DNA from 3 places in the Paenibacillus sp. Soil724D2 genome. Region 1 is predicted to be linked to each of the others. Evidence: riboswitches for the same ligand, from Rfam matches in the RefSeq annotation. Region 1 holds a riboswitch; each other region holds the start of a gene.

Region 1 (4,155 bases):
TTTTTAAGCCTTTATCTCAGCATTTGCGAATATTTGTGGGAAGCAGCTTCTGGTATGTCAGCTACACAGTTGCTTAAGAGTGTAGATAGTTTATCGGCAGCAATTAATCACGATATCCATTAGACCAACAAAAAAAGCTTAGTCATGGCCCGCGGCTGCTTTCTGACTAAGTTTTTTCCATTTGAAATTCAACATCGCCAATCTAATTATTTATTACTTTCGGTTTCATTTTGTCGTCTTTTCATTACGTTATTCACTAAATTTTGAGTTGCATCTTGCGTGGATGCAGTTACGTTTTCAATGGCGTTCTGTACATAATTCGTTGCGGATTGTACCCCGTTTTTAAAGATACTCGTTTTGTTTTGATCAACGTTATTTGTATTGTCAGACATCGTTCATACCTCCAATGATAGATTACCTATTGATCTCGTCGTTTTCCATAATCCCGTTTAACTTCTACTCAGCGTCCATATCAGCGGCGGCATCGAAGACGTTCGCCTTCGGCACCTGAGTTATATCTTCCTTTTGCTGCACCCAGTAACCGACGTTACGGTACCAGTACTGAAACGAATCGTCCAATTGCTGCTCTCGGTTACGATCCTCGTTAACATCGGAGTCAACTTCTAGCTCCTCTCCGAGAAGCCCGTTATTACGATTCTGTTTCCGATTGATATCATCCGATGTATTCATGTTGAATTTCCCTCCTAAACATTCTTATCCTGTTGATCTGACTCAGCAGTTACGTTAGATCAAATCTGAACCTTACATCATACCGCCTCTCCATCCTTGTATGGATTAATCTGCATTGATAGGGTCCGATTTATTCAGAAAAGTATGGTATAATTTCCCGTGAATTGTCATCTAAAAGAGTGAGAACGATGGAACCTTATTTGTTCAAAGGGGGAACAAGCAAAATGGGGGTAACATTCACCGCTTCCGTTATGCAAGCACAGGGAAAAAACGCCACTGGAATTTCCATTCCAGCCGAGGTTATAGCTGAGTTGGGTGGACATAAGAAGCCGAGTGTCACCGTGAGCCTTAACGGTTACACCTATCGCAGCACTGTAGCAGTTATGGGGAATGAGTTCCTCCTTCCATTGAGTGCAGCCCACCGGGAAGCGTCTGGTTTGAAGGCTGGCGACCAGGTGGAAGTTATACTCAACCTTGATCTTGAGCCTCGAACCGTTGAGATTCCTGATGACCTTAGGGAGGTATTGTCTTCTCAGGACGGTGCAATCGAGGCCTTTGAAGCGTTGGCATTCTCGAAGCGGAAAGAATTTGTCCGGCAGGTGGACGATGCCAAAACGCAAGATACCAGGCATCGTCGAATCTCAGGAATCGTCACCAAATTGAGCAATTGAGCATGACATGACGTAGTTTTTCGGACCCCTTAATGCCCAGAAGTAAATTTAAGGCCGAGAACGCCAACTAAGATCAGAATCATGAATAAGATCCTTAGTAATGGGTTCATCAAGAAAAAGGGTGCCGATTATAATTGCACCAACAGCGCCAATTCCAGTCCAAGCCGCGTATGCTGTGCCGATGGGGAGAGTTTTCGTTGCTGCCGCTAGAAAATAGAAACTTACAATCATCCCTGCGATCGTGACGCTGGAAGGAACTAACCGTGTAAAACCATTAGAAAATTTTAATGAGATCGCCCATACTACCTCAAATACACCTGCAATAACGAGATATAACCATGCCATGATGAATCACTCCTCTTGAATTTGTTCTACGTTCCTATTTAGTCGCAAAAAAAGGAAAAAGCCTGGAAGTTATATCGCTTAAGCGATATGACTCCCGGGCTTTTTCCCCTCCGTGACCACAGCGTATTCGCTGCGTGTTTCCCCTCGGACCAGTCTGGCGATGAACGCCACGGAACCCTAGAAAACAATATGCCGCTATTATAGAACGGCTAACATACGATGTCAAGTTACAGGATTAGTAAATGAATAAAAGCCCTGAAAGCTGCTCTTTCGAGCGGGGCTTGTCCGGGCTTTATTCATGAATCGTGCAAGAATTTACTTGGATTCAGCAGTTAATTGGTTATAGATATCATCCCACAGAACACGTCGGGCTGATACATACCGCTTCGCATAATAAGATTGGCTAAGTTTGCTTTTCACTATACCTTCATCGGATGCAGAGTGAATGAATTCACCGTCTCCAAGGTAGATACCCACGTGAGAAATACCTTTGCCGCCGCTTGTGTCAAAGAACACAAGATCACCTTTACGAAGATCTTTTTTGTCAATCCAGTAGCCTTCGTTATTTTGAGATGATGAGCTATGAGGAAGATCAATGCCGAATTTGTCGAAAACGTATGCGGTGAAACCAGAGCAATCAAAGCCCTTTGTGGTCGTTCCCGCCGTTCTGTACGGAATTCCTAGCAATCCGTCAACCGTTTCATCCAAAGTGGATTGTGCCGCTGACACGCTTCCTAAACCGATACTCAAAAATAAAACAAGACTAAAAACAAGAGCAACAATCTTTCTCAACTGCTTGTCTCCTTCCGGTGCCTACGAGGTTAGCTGGAGGGTTCGGTTGAAGGTTCCCTATGATCCCTGTCTGGCAAGATCAATTCACCCGGTGTGGTTCCCCCGTTTCCCCAAGAAATGAGGAATTCGGCATGAAATATTTGGTTTTTTGATGCTAGTCCTTGTAATTCGTCATAAACATCGAAATTCCTCCTTTTCTATGCGATTTGCCTTAAAAATATGTAAAATATTTCGGAAAACGCAAAAAAAAGCCCCTTTTGCAAGGGGATGAAACAAGATGAGCTAATTTCAGCTTATTTTATTGTTTTTAACCGTCCATTTTGGCAGATAGAAGCTGATATTGGGAAGTTATGGCCCACATTTGAAAGAAAATGTGGAAAAGCGGAAAGAGCTGATAAATGATTAGCGCTACCAGACCTGCCCATATGTAAGTTGCTGTGACAGTGACCCCTGCCAATAGTCCCGAGGCGAGCAGGAGGATAAGCGCAAGCCCGATAATAGGAAGCAAACTGCGAACGAATGTGATGACAGTGGACAAAATGCCAAGTTTGGCAGCAATCGCGAATTGCACGTACATAAAAAGAAGATGTATGAGAAAGCCATAGACGAGCATGCCCAGCAACCAAGGCAGCAATTGGAGAGCTGCTTGCTCATACGAAGTGGTATGTGCGAATTGCCTCTGCACTTTTGGAAACAGCCATATGAGCGGCAGCAAGGAGAGCGAGATTCGAACGACATATGCAATTAGGAATGGGAGCATGAGCTCCTTGATGCCTCGGAAGAAGCGATAGCCGGCATTTTGCTGCGAATGGGTCAGCGAATAGTAGACGCCGCTATTCATCATTGGGGTGAGCAGCATACGAATAACAAGTAGAGCAGCCAGCCACCAAAGGTAGGAATGGCTAAGATCGGTTTTGACCAGTTGGAACTGTCCTTCAGCTAGAAATAGCTGCAGCGCTTGCTTCGGCTGCTCGCCACCTGGATAGCGGTGCATGAGAGGGACGAGAACACCCTGTACAAGCTTATACAGCAGGATGCCCCAGCCCATCTGATACAGGAACAAGACGATCGTGGCGAAAGGTTGCCGTAAAGCCGCCCTGAAGCCAGACTTGATATAAGTTGCCACAGTTGTCCCTCCTAAGAGTTTTCCGTAGGAAAACTTACTTTGAAAGCATTGGATAAGCCTAGCCGCTTACCAGGCGACCCAACCGAAAATGGCTTGCAGGAATTGAATGAGACCGAGATTCCAACGGATTTTCCACTTCGTATCCACTTGCGTTTGCATAAAATTATTAATGTGTTTATTTTCCAGCACGAGCGAGTAATTAGGATCAATTCGAACCCAGTCTACAGGAGTCTTGTGGGTTAATTTGAATTCGATACTGCTTTCTTTACCATCCCATGTTTTATCCAGCACTGTGCCGTCAGAGAAATGGAATTGGATGGGCACTTCGGGTGAATTGCCGCCTCGTTTGGAGATGAGAACGGCACTTTCGTAGGACTCTGCCCCTTTGCTGCCCACGGATTTGACGCGAATGCTCTCCACGGTGTAATCCATCATCATGGCGCCGTATACATACTGGTTGAAGAATTCATCCCACTTCGTTTTGGTCACTTCTTCGACAACGTTCTGGAAGTCCTTCGTAGAAGGGTGTTT
Region 2 (4,155 bases), on a different contig from region 1:
GCTGCGTCTGTGTGTTTACGGCAATACGCTTGCCAGTCAACATATGAATTATCATTGGGAAATGACGGGGCAAGGTCATGTTCTCATGCAGCCTTGTAAGCCAGATCGCAAATTAGATGAGCATATGAAAAATGATAGTCTATTGCGTCGTATTGCCAAAGAAGTACTGCCGTTTGGCGGTATTTTTATCAAATAAAAAAAGGAAAGAAAAAACATTTGCATTTGTCTTCGATTCCTGATATATTATTCCTTGTCGCCTCGGAGAAACGTTAGCGAGAATGACAAGCAATTATACGATGCGGAAGTGGCTCAGCGGTAGAGCATCGCCTTGCCAAGGCGAGGGTCGCGGGTTCGATCCCCGTCTTCCGCTCCAACTAATTTGCGCCCTTAGCTCAGCTGGATAGAGTATTTGACTACGAATCAAAAGGTCGGGAGTTCGAATCTCTCAGGGCGCGCCATTTTCATAATACGCATCGGGACGTAGCTCAGCTTGGTAGAGCACCTGCTTTGGGAGCAGGGGGTCGCATGTTCAAATCGTGTCGTCCCGACCATCAATCCCTTTTAATATGCGGGCGTAGTTTAATGGTAGAACTTCAGCCTTCCAAGCTGATCGCGCGGGTTCGATTCCCGCCGCCCGCTTRACAGAAWAAGATCACCTTCGGGTGYTCTTTTTCGTTTGAACGGGYAAGGAAGAGAAGCCGTATGGGRTCGACCGTCCGTGAAGYCATCATCGAATATACCCAAGTAGGACGCGCGTCCAAATATACCYCTAGRCGCTTCCGTAGGAAGCATTTRAAATAAGTATTTGGAGTATTCCCGCCGCCCGCTTCATAGTAAGTGAAAAGATCACCTTCGGGTGGTCTTTTTCTGTAGATAAGAAAGTATAAGTTTTTTTATACTTTAGCTTCGAAATCTACCTTGACGAACGCGCTCGTCTCAGGAGGACGACGGAGTCGTTTTTCCTTGTTTGGGGTAAACAAAGGGAATCCACTCTATTTAACACCGATGGATTCGCTTTTTGGTTTAGGGTGAAGGGGGCAGCTGGATTAGTATGCCTGTATAAGGGATTTTTCTTGCTTATAAGTAGGGAAGTAGTTGTACTTCGTGCAACAATTTCCTTGGTTTCCTACTCTCCTAGCTAGAGATGTTGTATCCTGTACAACAATTTAGCCTTAATTCGTTCTAAAAGGCCACTTTTGGTCTAAATTGTTGCATTTTTTACAACACGCGTAGAGAAAACGCTTGATTCGATTGAGTAATGTTGTGCGTAGTACAACTTTAGTTGTTTGTCCGGATAGGAGGGATTCCGCAGGGGTTCGACCGTCCATGAAGGTATCGAAGGACTTACCCGAGAAGGATGATCGTCCTGTCGGTGAAGATTTAAGGATAAGCCGATACCAGCCCAAGCCTGTGATTCTGACAACTGATCTTCGTAAGGAGCCAGTCACTTTATTACACTAGAGATCCAATCACGATCGGATCTGGTTCTAATGTGAGCGAAAGAGGAATCATTCAATTCGTCGGGCTTTTTGGAGCATCATATTTTCTGTGACTACAAGCGAAATCAAAAGCATAATAACTTCTCAATAGTGATAATATCAATATCATCGCATTGAAGCGGACGTGGATCGATATCGAAATAGACATGTCTCAAGCCATAATCGCATATGCATGAAATCGAAGCTTGAACGTTGGTGTTCAGGCTTCTACTTTGTGCTGGAAAAAACACTTGTCAAAACTAACTATATTAGTTAATATACTAATTAAATTAGCATGTGGAAAGGGATGGTGCTCGACATGTCATTTATTGTATTTATGCTCTTATTTACAGTGTTATGCGGATGGCTGGAAAGTCTTGTTCTCAGTCGCTCGAAAAGGGAGGGAATGTAAATGTTTGCTGGACATTTTGGGCTTGCTGCAGCAGTGAAAGCAAGAACACCGGAGGTGCCGATCTGGGCGCTCATGCTTAGTACTCAGCTGCTTGATGTTGTATTCGTCCCTTTATATCTTTCTGGTGTTGAAACGATCGATACAAGCATCGGTACGGGATATGGGGAAGGGATTATTCATGCTGACTATACACACTCATTAGTTGGGGCGCTGCTCATTGCTATCTTATCAGGACTATTGGCTTGGAAGTTGTGGGGCAAAAGAGGAGGCGCAGCTATAGGAGGGCTTACCTTCAGTCACTGGATACTTGATCTTCTCGTTCATCGTACAGATATGCCATTCTTACCGGGGAATGCTGGAGGACTTCCATTAGTAGGATTTAGTCTGTGGCAGTGGCCGTGGGTGAGCGCTGCTCTTGAGATTATTCTCGTGGTTGCAGGTTCTATCCTTTACTTCCACACACTTCGTAATACCGCTAAACTGTCAAAACAAATGACAACAGACGGAAACTTAATTTGGCGTACACGTCTTGCGGGAGGTGTCATGGCCGTTCTATTGATTGCCTCGTTTATTTCAGATTTTGCTTTGCATTTATAACTCTATGGAAACTATTACCACTATGCAAAAGTTGAAAGTAATAGTTCAACTATGCTAGTCTAACATAGACAAAAAATGCCGAATCTCGGAGCAGCAAAAGCTCCGGTACGGGGGACTTCTTTAATTTGGGGTGAATGAATGCTCGGCTGTTTTACTAAACTGAGCACGCTAGGGAAACCTCTTCCCGAACCCGTCAACTAACCTCGGAGGCTTCAAGGAGGCAAGGTTTTTGAAATTTTTCACAAAAAGCTTTATTTGCTCATGCGCACTTGTTGGTGCGGCAGTATCCATTTTGTCCGCTCCCTCGGTTCAAGCAGCATCAGGTTCATCTTCATCCACTGTAAAAGTCCAGGTCAATGATGAGTTGGTTCAGTTCCCAGAAGTACAGCCATTTATTGACAACGCAGGAACGCTGCAAGTCCCTTTGCGAGTACTGTCTGAGAAATTGGGTTATCAAGTAGGCTGGGCGAAGCAAGAAAGCGAAATAGTGGTCACGTTGAAGAGCAAGCAGCAGACGATTCAACTTACAACCGACGAGAAGCAAGCGATCGTTAACAGTAAGAAGATTAGTCTGGAAAGCAGTCCGACGCTTTATCAAGGTAATACGTATGTACCCTTGCGTTTCATTACTGAAACATTCGGTTCTCCGATTGAGTGGAATGAAGCGAATCGTATCGCGATTGTGAATGTCGATGGCAAGTCGCACAAGCCAGCCTGGATTGCACCGCCACCAGCACCAGCTCCAAAGGTAGCAGCGGTAGCTATACCTTCCACGTCTGATCAAATCGTGCAAACAGCAAATACGTTCATGGGCACGCCATACGTTTGGGGAGGCACAACACCCAGAGGGTTTGATTGTTCCGGATTTGTGCGCTATTTGTACGAAGCTAAAGGCATTGATCTACCCAGAACTTCGGTTCAAATGTACGATCAAGCTGGAACCAGGGTTACAGACTTGAAGGTTGGAGATCTTGTGTTTTTTGCAGCAGGCAGTGTAAATCATGTTGGTATTTATCTGGGGAATGATCAATTCATTTCAGCGACAACGTCTAGAGGTGTAACGATAGATAGTCTCGCCAGTTCATACTGGGGATCCAGATATGTGGGAGCCAAAAGAGTTCTGTAAGTAAGCCATGTGGTGAAAAAGGATTAAATCATCGGGCATTTGTTTTCTATGAATCTTTCGAATGAAAGCATAGAAGGCAAATGTTCTTTTTTTACGCGAAATATTGCGATTTTTATCGAAATTTTATGGTTTTTAGCCTATAATGAAGAAATGTTTGGAAGAAAGCAGGTGACACGAACGGCATGCAATTAAGTGTCTGGAAAAGTTGGTTTTATAAAAAAAGACATTCGAATAAAGCAAATAGCATGTATATCGTGGAACAAGGTCCTGCCATACCAGAAGAGATTCGGGGAGTCATTGATCGATTTTTTCTTACGTATAATCATTTCAAAGGGGCAAGAAGCCTACAGACGGATACGTTTATAAAAGAGGTCTTTTACGCAACGAAACAGGATCCGAAGGATCAAAGGACAATTGAAGAGATGGAAGCCTATATTCAGCAGAAAAATGTGCATCGTTTGCGATTGAAATCCTTTGTTGTAGATGAGTATCTTCGTATAGGCGAAAAGGTTTGCATGATTGGTGTGACGAGGGAATTCAGT
Region 3 (4,155 bases), on a different contig from region 1:
AATAGCCCATGGATTCCTTCATATAATGTTCGAATCTTTGCTGCCATAAGGTATGGGTGTTGATGTCCATATTTCTCATAACTAATCCCCTTGTACGAGCTTATAGAAAATGTCGTCTAGTGACGCTCCCGGAAGTTCGGTTTGCCCGCGTAATTCGACTAAATCACCCTGCGCAACCATGCGACCTCGATGAAGGACAACGTAGTTATCGCAATATTTTTCAATGGTTGACAAAATATGCGATGAGATGAGGAATGATGCTCCTTTATGTTTCATTTTGACCATTAATTCTAATAAGGAACGGATCGCTAAAGGGTCAAGGCCGAGAAAGGGTTCATCGATAATATATAACGAGGGTTCGATCAGAAATGCGTTCATAATCATGACTTTCTGTTTCATTCCTTTGGATAAATGGCTGGCGAAGCTGTTCAGCTTGTCCTTCATTTGAAACTGCTCCAAAAGGGAGCTAGATCGAGCCAAATAGTCGTCCTTCGACAAACCGTAGGCCATAGCGGTTAGCTCAAGGTGTTCTCGGATCGTAAGCTCTTCGTAGAGCTCAGGACTTTCGGGTACATAAGCGTAAGTTGCGCGATAGGACAAAGGATTTTCAGCTAAAGTGAGTCCGTTGATTCGAATCGATCCTTTTTGCGGTTGAAGAAGGCCGAGAATGTTTTTGATTGTCGTACTTTTACCCGCACCATTAAGTCCGATGAGTCCCATCATTTCACCTTGACGGATAGAAAAGGTTAGGTCATGAAGAACAGGTTTTTTTGGTAAATATCCCCCGTATAAAGAGTCAACTTGTAGAATGGAGCCCATCTCATTGCCTCCCTGATTAGCAAATTATTGGTATTTATGAATCACTTTCCTATACGATCATTATAAACAAATTTGTAATTTAAGCCTAGTTTAGGGGTGGAAAGTTGAAAAGAGTTAGTATACGTACGTGAAAGTGAGATATAAGTAGATATAAAGCTGTTTTATTGTTCATTTAAGCGAATTTTAGTTGATTTAGCCCTTTTTAGTAGGTGTTAATCCCTTTACAGGTTAAGATTAACAGCGTAATATACTTTTCATAATAACTTAATAACCAATTTGCCATTTTTCCATTCGCTGAGTTCCATTTATGGGAACGGGGGAACCACTGTAAGCTGAAGAAGCATGCTTCTTGAGTGAACAGAGTGAGTAACAGGGGTGAATCTTTGAGTATACTTCGTATGCTCTTAGTAGGGCGACTCTCACGTCCGAATCCGTCAGCTAACCTCGTAAGCGTAAGAGAGGTAACGATTGTCGTGCGTGCTATTTGTGTATTTTATTATACCAACTAAGCCAGCGAGAAGAGTCCTCTTCTTGCTGGCTTTTTGTCTTCATAAAGGGCTATACACATTTCGGACGACTAAAAATTGCCCGGAATTCATATGAATGTTGAATAGGCAAACTGGTGTGGGACGACCAGAAGGCAGCGGTATAGCACCGTACTGCTGATGGCGAACACGTTAAGTTAAACTAAAAAACCTTAGTCGCGTCAAATCTAATCATGCTGTAACCTGGCGGCGAGGCTTTGAAGGAGGACCGAAGAAGTGGGCAGTATCTCTATTAGCGAGACCCATGTAAAACGATCATCCAGCATGTCCTTCGCATTGCGATGGAAGCATGAAAACTTGCGTTTGATTTTAAGTCTAGCCATAATTTCAATCGCAATGACTTTCATGTTTTTGGTGTTGTTGTACGGTACGGCTACCAAGAGCGTATCCGTGGTTGTGAATGGACAAGAAACTGTTGTGCAAACGAAGCAATGGGTCCTGCAACGCCTACTGGATGAACAAGCCATAAAGATTGGTGAACACGATGAAATTTCTACTGCACCAACGACAACAATCAAGGGTGGAGACAAAATTGTCATCGAACATGCCTCACCGATTCAATTGACTGCTGATGGAAAGACCACCACTGTTTACACAACTGCAAGAACGGTAGAAAGTGCATTGCAACGTTTACATATTGCACTTGGGGAGCACGATCGTTTATCTCCCGAACCGACAGCCGCTCTGAGCTCAGGCGATGAAATCAAAATCGTCCGTGTGAAAAAAGAGACGGAGGAAGTAACTGAGCCGATTGCGTTCGATACGGAAAAGAAGAGCGACGCATCGCTGCTCAAAGGCAAAGAGCAAGTCGTCCAAGAAGGTAAAGAGGGCGTACTCTTGAAGAAGAAAGAAAAGACTTTCGAAGATGGTGTTTTAGTCGCGGAAGCAGTTGTGGGTGAAGAAGTACAAACAGAAAGTATTAATAAAGTCGTGTCCGTGGGCACGAAAAACCCTGTTGTTGTTCTCTCGTCTTCATCACCTAGTGTGGATGAGGTTTCGAAGAATGGTGTAACATTTGGGTACAAACAAATCCTGAAGAATGTGAAGTTGACTGCCTATTCGGCAGACGTGGCATCTACAGGTAAATCCGAAGGAACTCCTGGTTTCGGTAAAACCTATACAGGAACTACCGTGACAGAAGGCAGAACAATAGCTGTTGATCCTAAAGTTATCCCCCTAGGATGGTGGGTTTACATCGAGGGCATTGGCTTCCGCCGGGCTGAAGACATTGGCAGCGGTGTGAAAGGTCAAATGATTGATGTCTTCTTTGAAGATCATGGTTATGCCAATAAATTCGGAACGAAGCAAGGGTACACCGTGTATGTGGTAGGACCGAAAAAGCCATCTGAAAATTAACGTGTAAACGTCAGTTTCAGCGGGAAGAATGTCATATATACGTTGCCAAGTAACAACTTGGGCGAAAGAAGAGGGGACCCCTCTTCTTTTTCTGCGTTGAATATGAAAGTATAAGCTCTATACTTTAGCTCAACCTTGACAAACGCGCTCGTCCCAGAAGGACGACGGAGTCGTTTATCCTTGGTACTGGGAAGGGAACTGCTTATGATCAAAGAAGTAATTGTCGTCGAAGGCAAGGACGATACAGCTGCTATTCGCCGAGCGGTAGAGGCGGATACGATTGAAACAGGCGGCTCTGCAATTGGACAAGCCGTACTAAAGCGTATTGCACTTGCGCAGCAGCGAAGAGGCGTTATTATATTCACGGATCCGGACCACGCAGGTGAACGGATTCGGAAGATTGTAGCAGCCAAGGTGCCTGGCTGCAAGCATGCCTTCATTACGCAGGAGCAGGCCGAGTACAAGGGGGATATCGGCGTCGAGAATGCGACGCCTGAAACGATCCGTCAGGCCCTACAGAGCCTTCGCACGGAATATGATGGTGCGGTTTCACAGCTGACCATGGAGGATCTCATGGCCGCAGGTTTGATTGTTCATGCTGAGGCGGCTTCTCGCCGGCTGATTGTGGGTAAAGCATTAGGAATTGGCTATTGCAATGGCAAGCAGTTTTATAAGCGCTGTGCAATGTTTCAAATCTCGCGTGAGGAATTTGAGGCGGCTTTGGAGCATTTGGAAGTTGATAAGTAAAGAGTTGAAAACAATGCGTAAGTATTCACTTGTCACCACGTATTGAGGGTTTACAAAGGCGTTGATTAGAAAACGATAAATATCGTAGAGTCGTTTAGCAACTTTATGAACGTAGATGGACTCCAGTAGTTGCCATTGTTGTAGTTTCTACAACATCGCATTCCAATTGGCTATATCAAAGTTGAAGTGGTAGTTCTTACAATATTTTTGACCCATTTTTGGAAAAAAGTCTGGATTTAGTCCCAAGGGTTATATATATTAAGCAAGATGTAATAGTAAAGACGGAATTTGAGCAGCAATTGTTGCACTTCGAGACTGTTGATTCATTGTGCTCTACTCACAACTGGTAGGTATAACTCCAAAATTAGATTTTAGAGTCATTCAGCTTTTGTAAGGGTAGATGGAGTGGTTGCGAATGTTGTATTTTCTACAACAATTCACACGTACAAAGGCTATTTTCAACTTGAAGTTGTAGTTTGTACAACATTTTGAACCCATTTGGTGCGATATGGCCTGTATAGGACCAAATTGTTGTACATGATACAACAACAAAAGGAGAAAGGCGAGATTTAGGCAACAATTGTTGCACTTTCTACAACATCATTCAACCGCCAATATGGATTTATTTGTCCAGCAACCTCAATTGAGCATAGATGACGAATGATCCCGATTTAAGAATGTAGAGCGA

What was found. Region 1 has a riboswitch for cyclic di-AMP ahead of ASG85_RS18470 (C40 family peptidase). Riboswitches for the same ligand answer to the same signal wherever they lie in the genome.
Region 2: another riboswitch for cyclic di-AMP. It lies ahead of ASG85_RS35225 (NlpC/P60 family protein); the one in region 1 lies ahead of ASG85_RS18470 (C40 family peptidase).
Region 3: another riboswitch for cyclic di-AMP. It lies ahead of ASG85_RS20855 (3D domain-containing protein); the one in region 1 lies ahead of ASG85_RS18470 (C40 family peptidase).

The regions. Positions count from the first base shown of each region.
Region 1 is NZ_LMRY01000021.1:25,654-29,808, reverse strand. Features, by position in the region: gene ASG85_RS18495 (methyltransferase domain-containing protein) at 1-77, shown strand, start outside; gene ASG85_RS18490 (hypothetical protein) at 207-392, opposite strand; gene ASG85_RS18485 (hypothetical protein) at 457-690, opposite strand; gene ASG85_RS18480 (YdeI/OmpD-associated family protein) at 915-1,361, shown strand; partial or broken gene ASG85_RS18475 (DMT family transporter) at 1,391-1,706, opposite strand; guanidine-I (ykkC/yxkD leader) riboswitch at 1,796-1,898, opposite strand; gene ASG85_RS18470 (C40 family peptidase) at 2,022-2,498, opposite strand; cyclic di-AMP (ydaO/yuaA leader) riboswitch at 2,502-2,640, opposite strand; gene ASG85_RS18465 (hypothetical protein) at 2,806-3,624, opposite strand; gene ASG85_RS18460 (M1 family metallopeptidase) at 3,691-4,155, opposite strand, start outside.
Region 2 is NZ_LMRY01000059.1:367,342-371,496, reverse strand. Features, by position in the region: gene ASG85_RS35255 (AIM24 family protein) at 1-196, shown strand, start outside; tRNA gene ASG85_RS35250 (tRNA-Gly) at 299-373, shown strand; tRNA gene ASG85_RS35245 (tRNA-Arg) at 382-458, shown strand; tRNA gene ASG85_RS35240 (tRNA-Pro) at 475-551, shown strand; tRNA gene ASG85_RS35235 (tRNA-Gly) at 569-639, shown strand; gene ASG85_RS39685 (hypothetical protein) at 1,327-1,461, shown strand; gene ASG85_RS35230 (hypothetical protein) at 1,891-2,487, shown strand; cyclic di-AMP (ydaO/yuaA leader) riboswitch at 2,554-2,714, shown strand; gene ASG85_RS35225 (NlpC/P60 family protein) at 2,717-3,613, shown strand; gene ASG85_RS35220 (hypothetical protein) at 3,796-4,155, shown strand, end outside.
Region 3 is NZ_LMRY01000024.1:12,883-17,037, forward strand. Features, by position in the region: gene ASG85_RS20845 (ABC transporter permease) at 1-79, opposite strand, end outside; gene ASG85_RS20850 (ABC transporter ATP-binding protein) at 82-819, opposite strand; cyclic di-AMP (ydaO/yuaA leader) riboswitch at 1,102-1,287, shown strand; gene ASG85_RS20855 (3D domain-containing protein) at 1,581-2,720, shown strand; gene rnmV (ribonuclease M5) at 2,925-3,467, shown strand.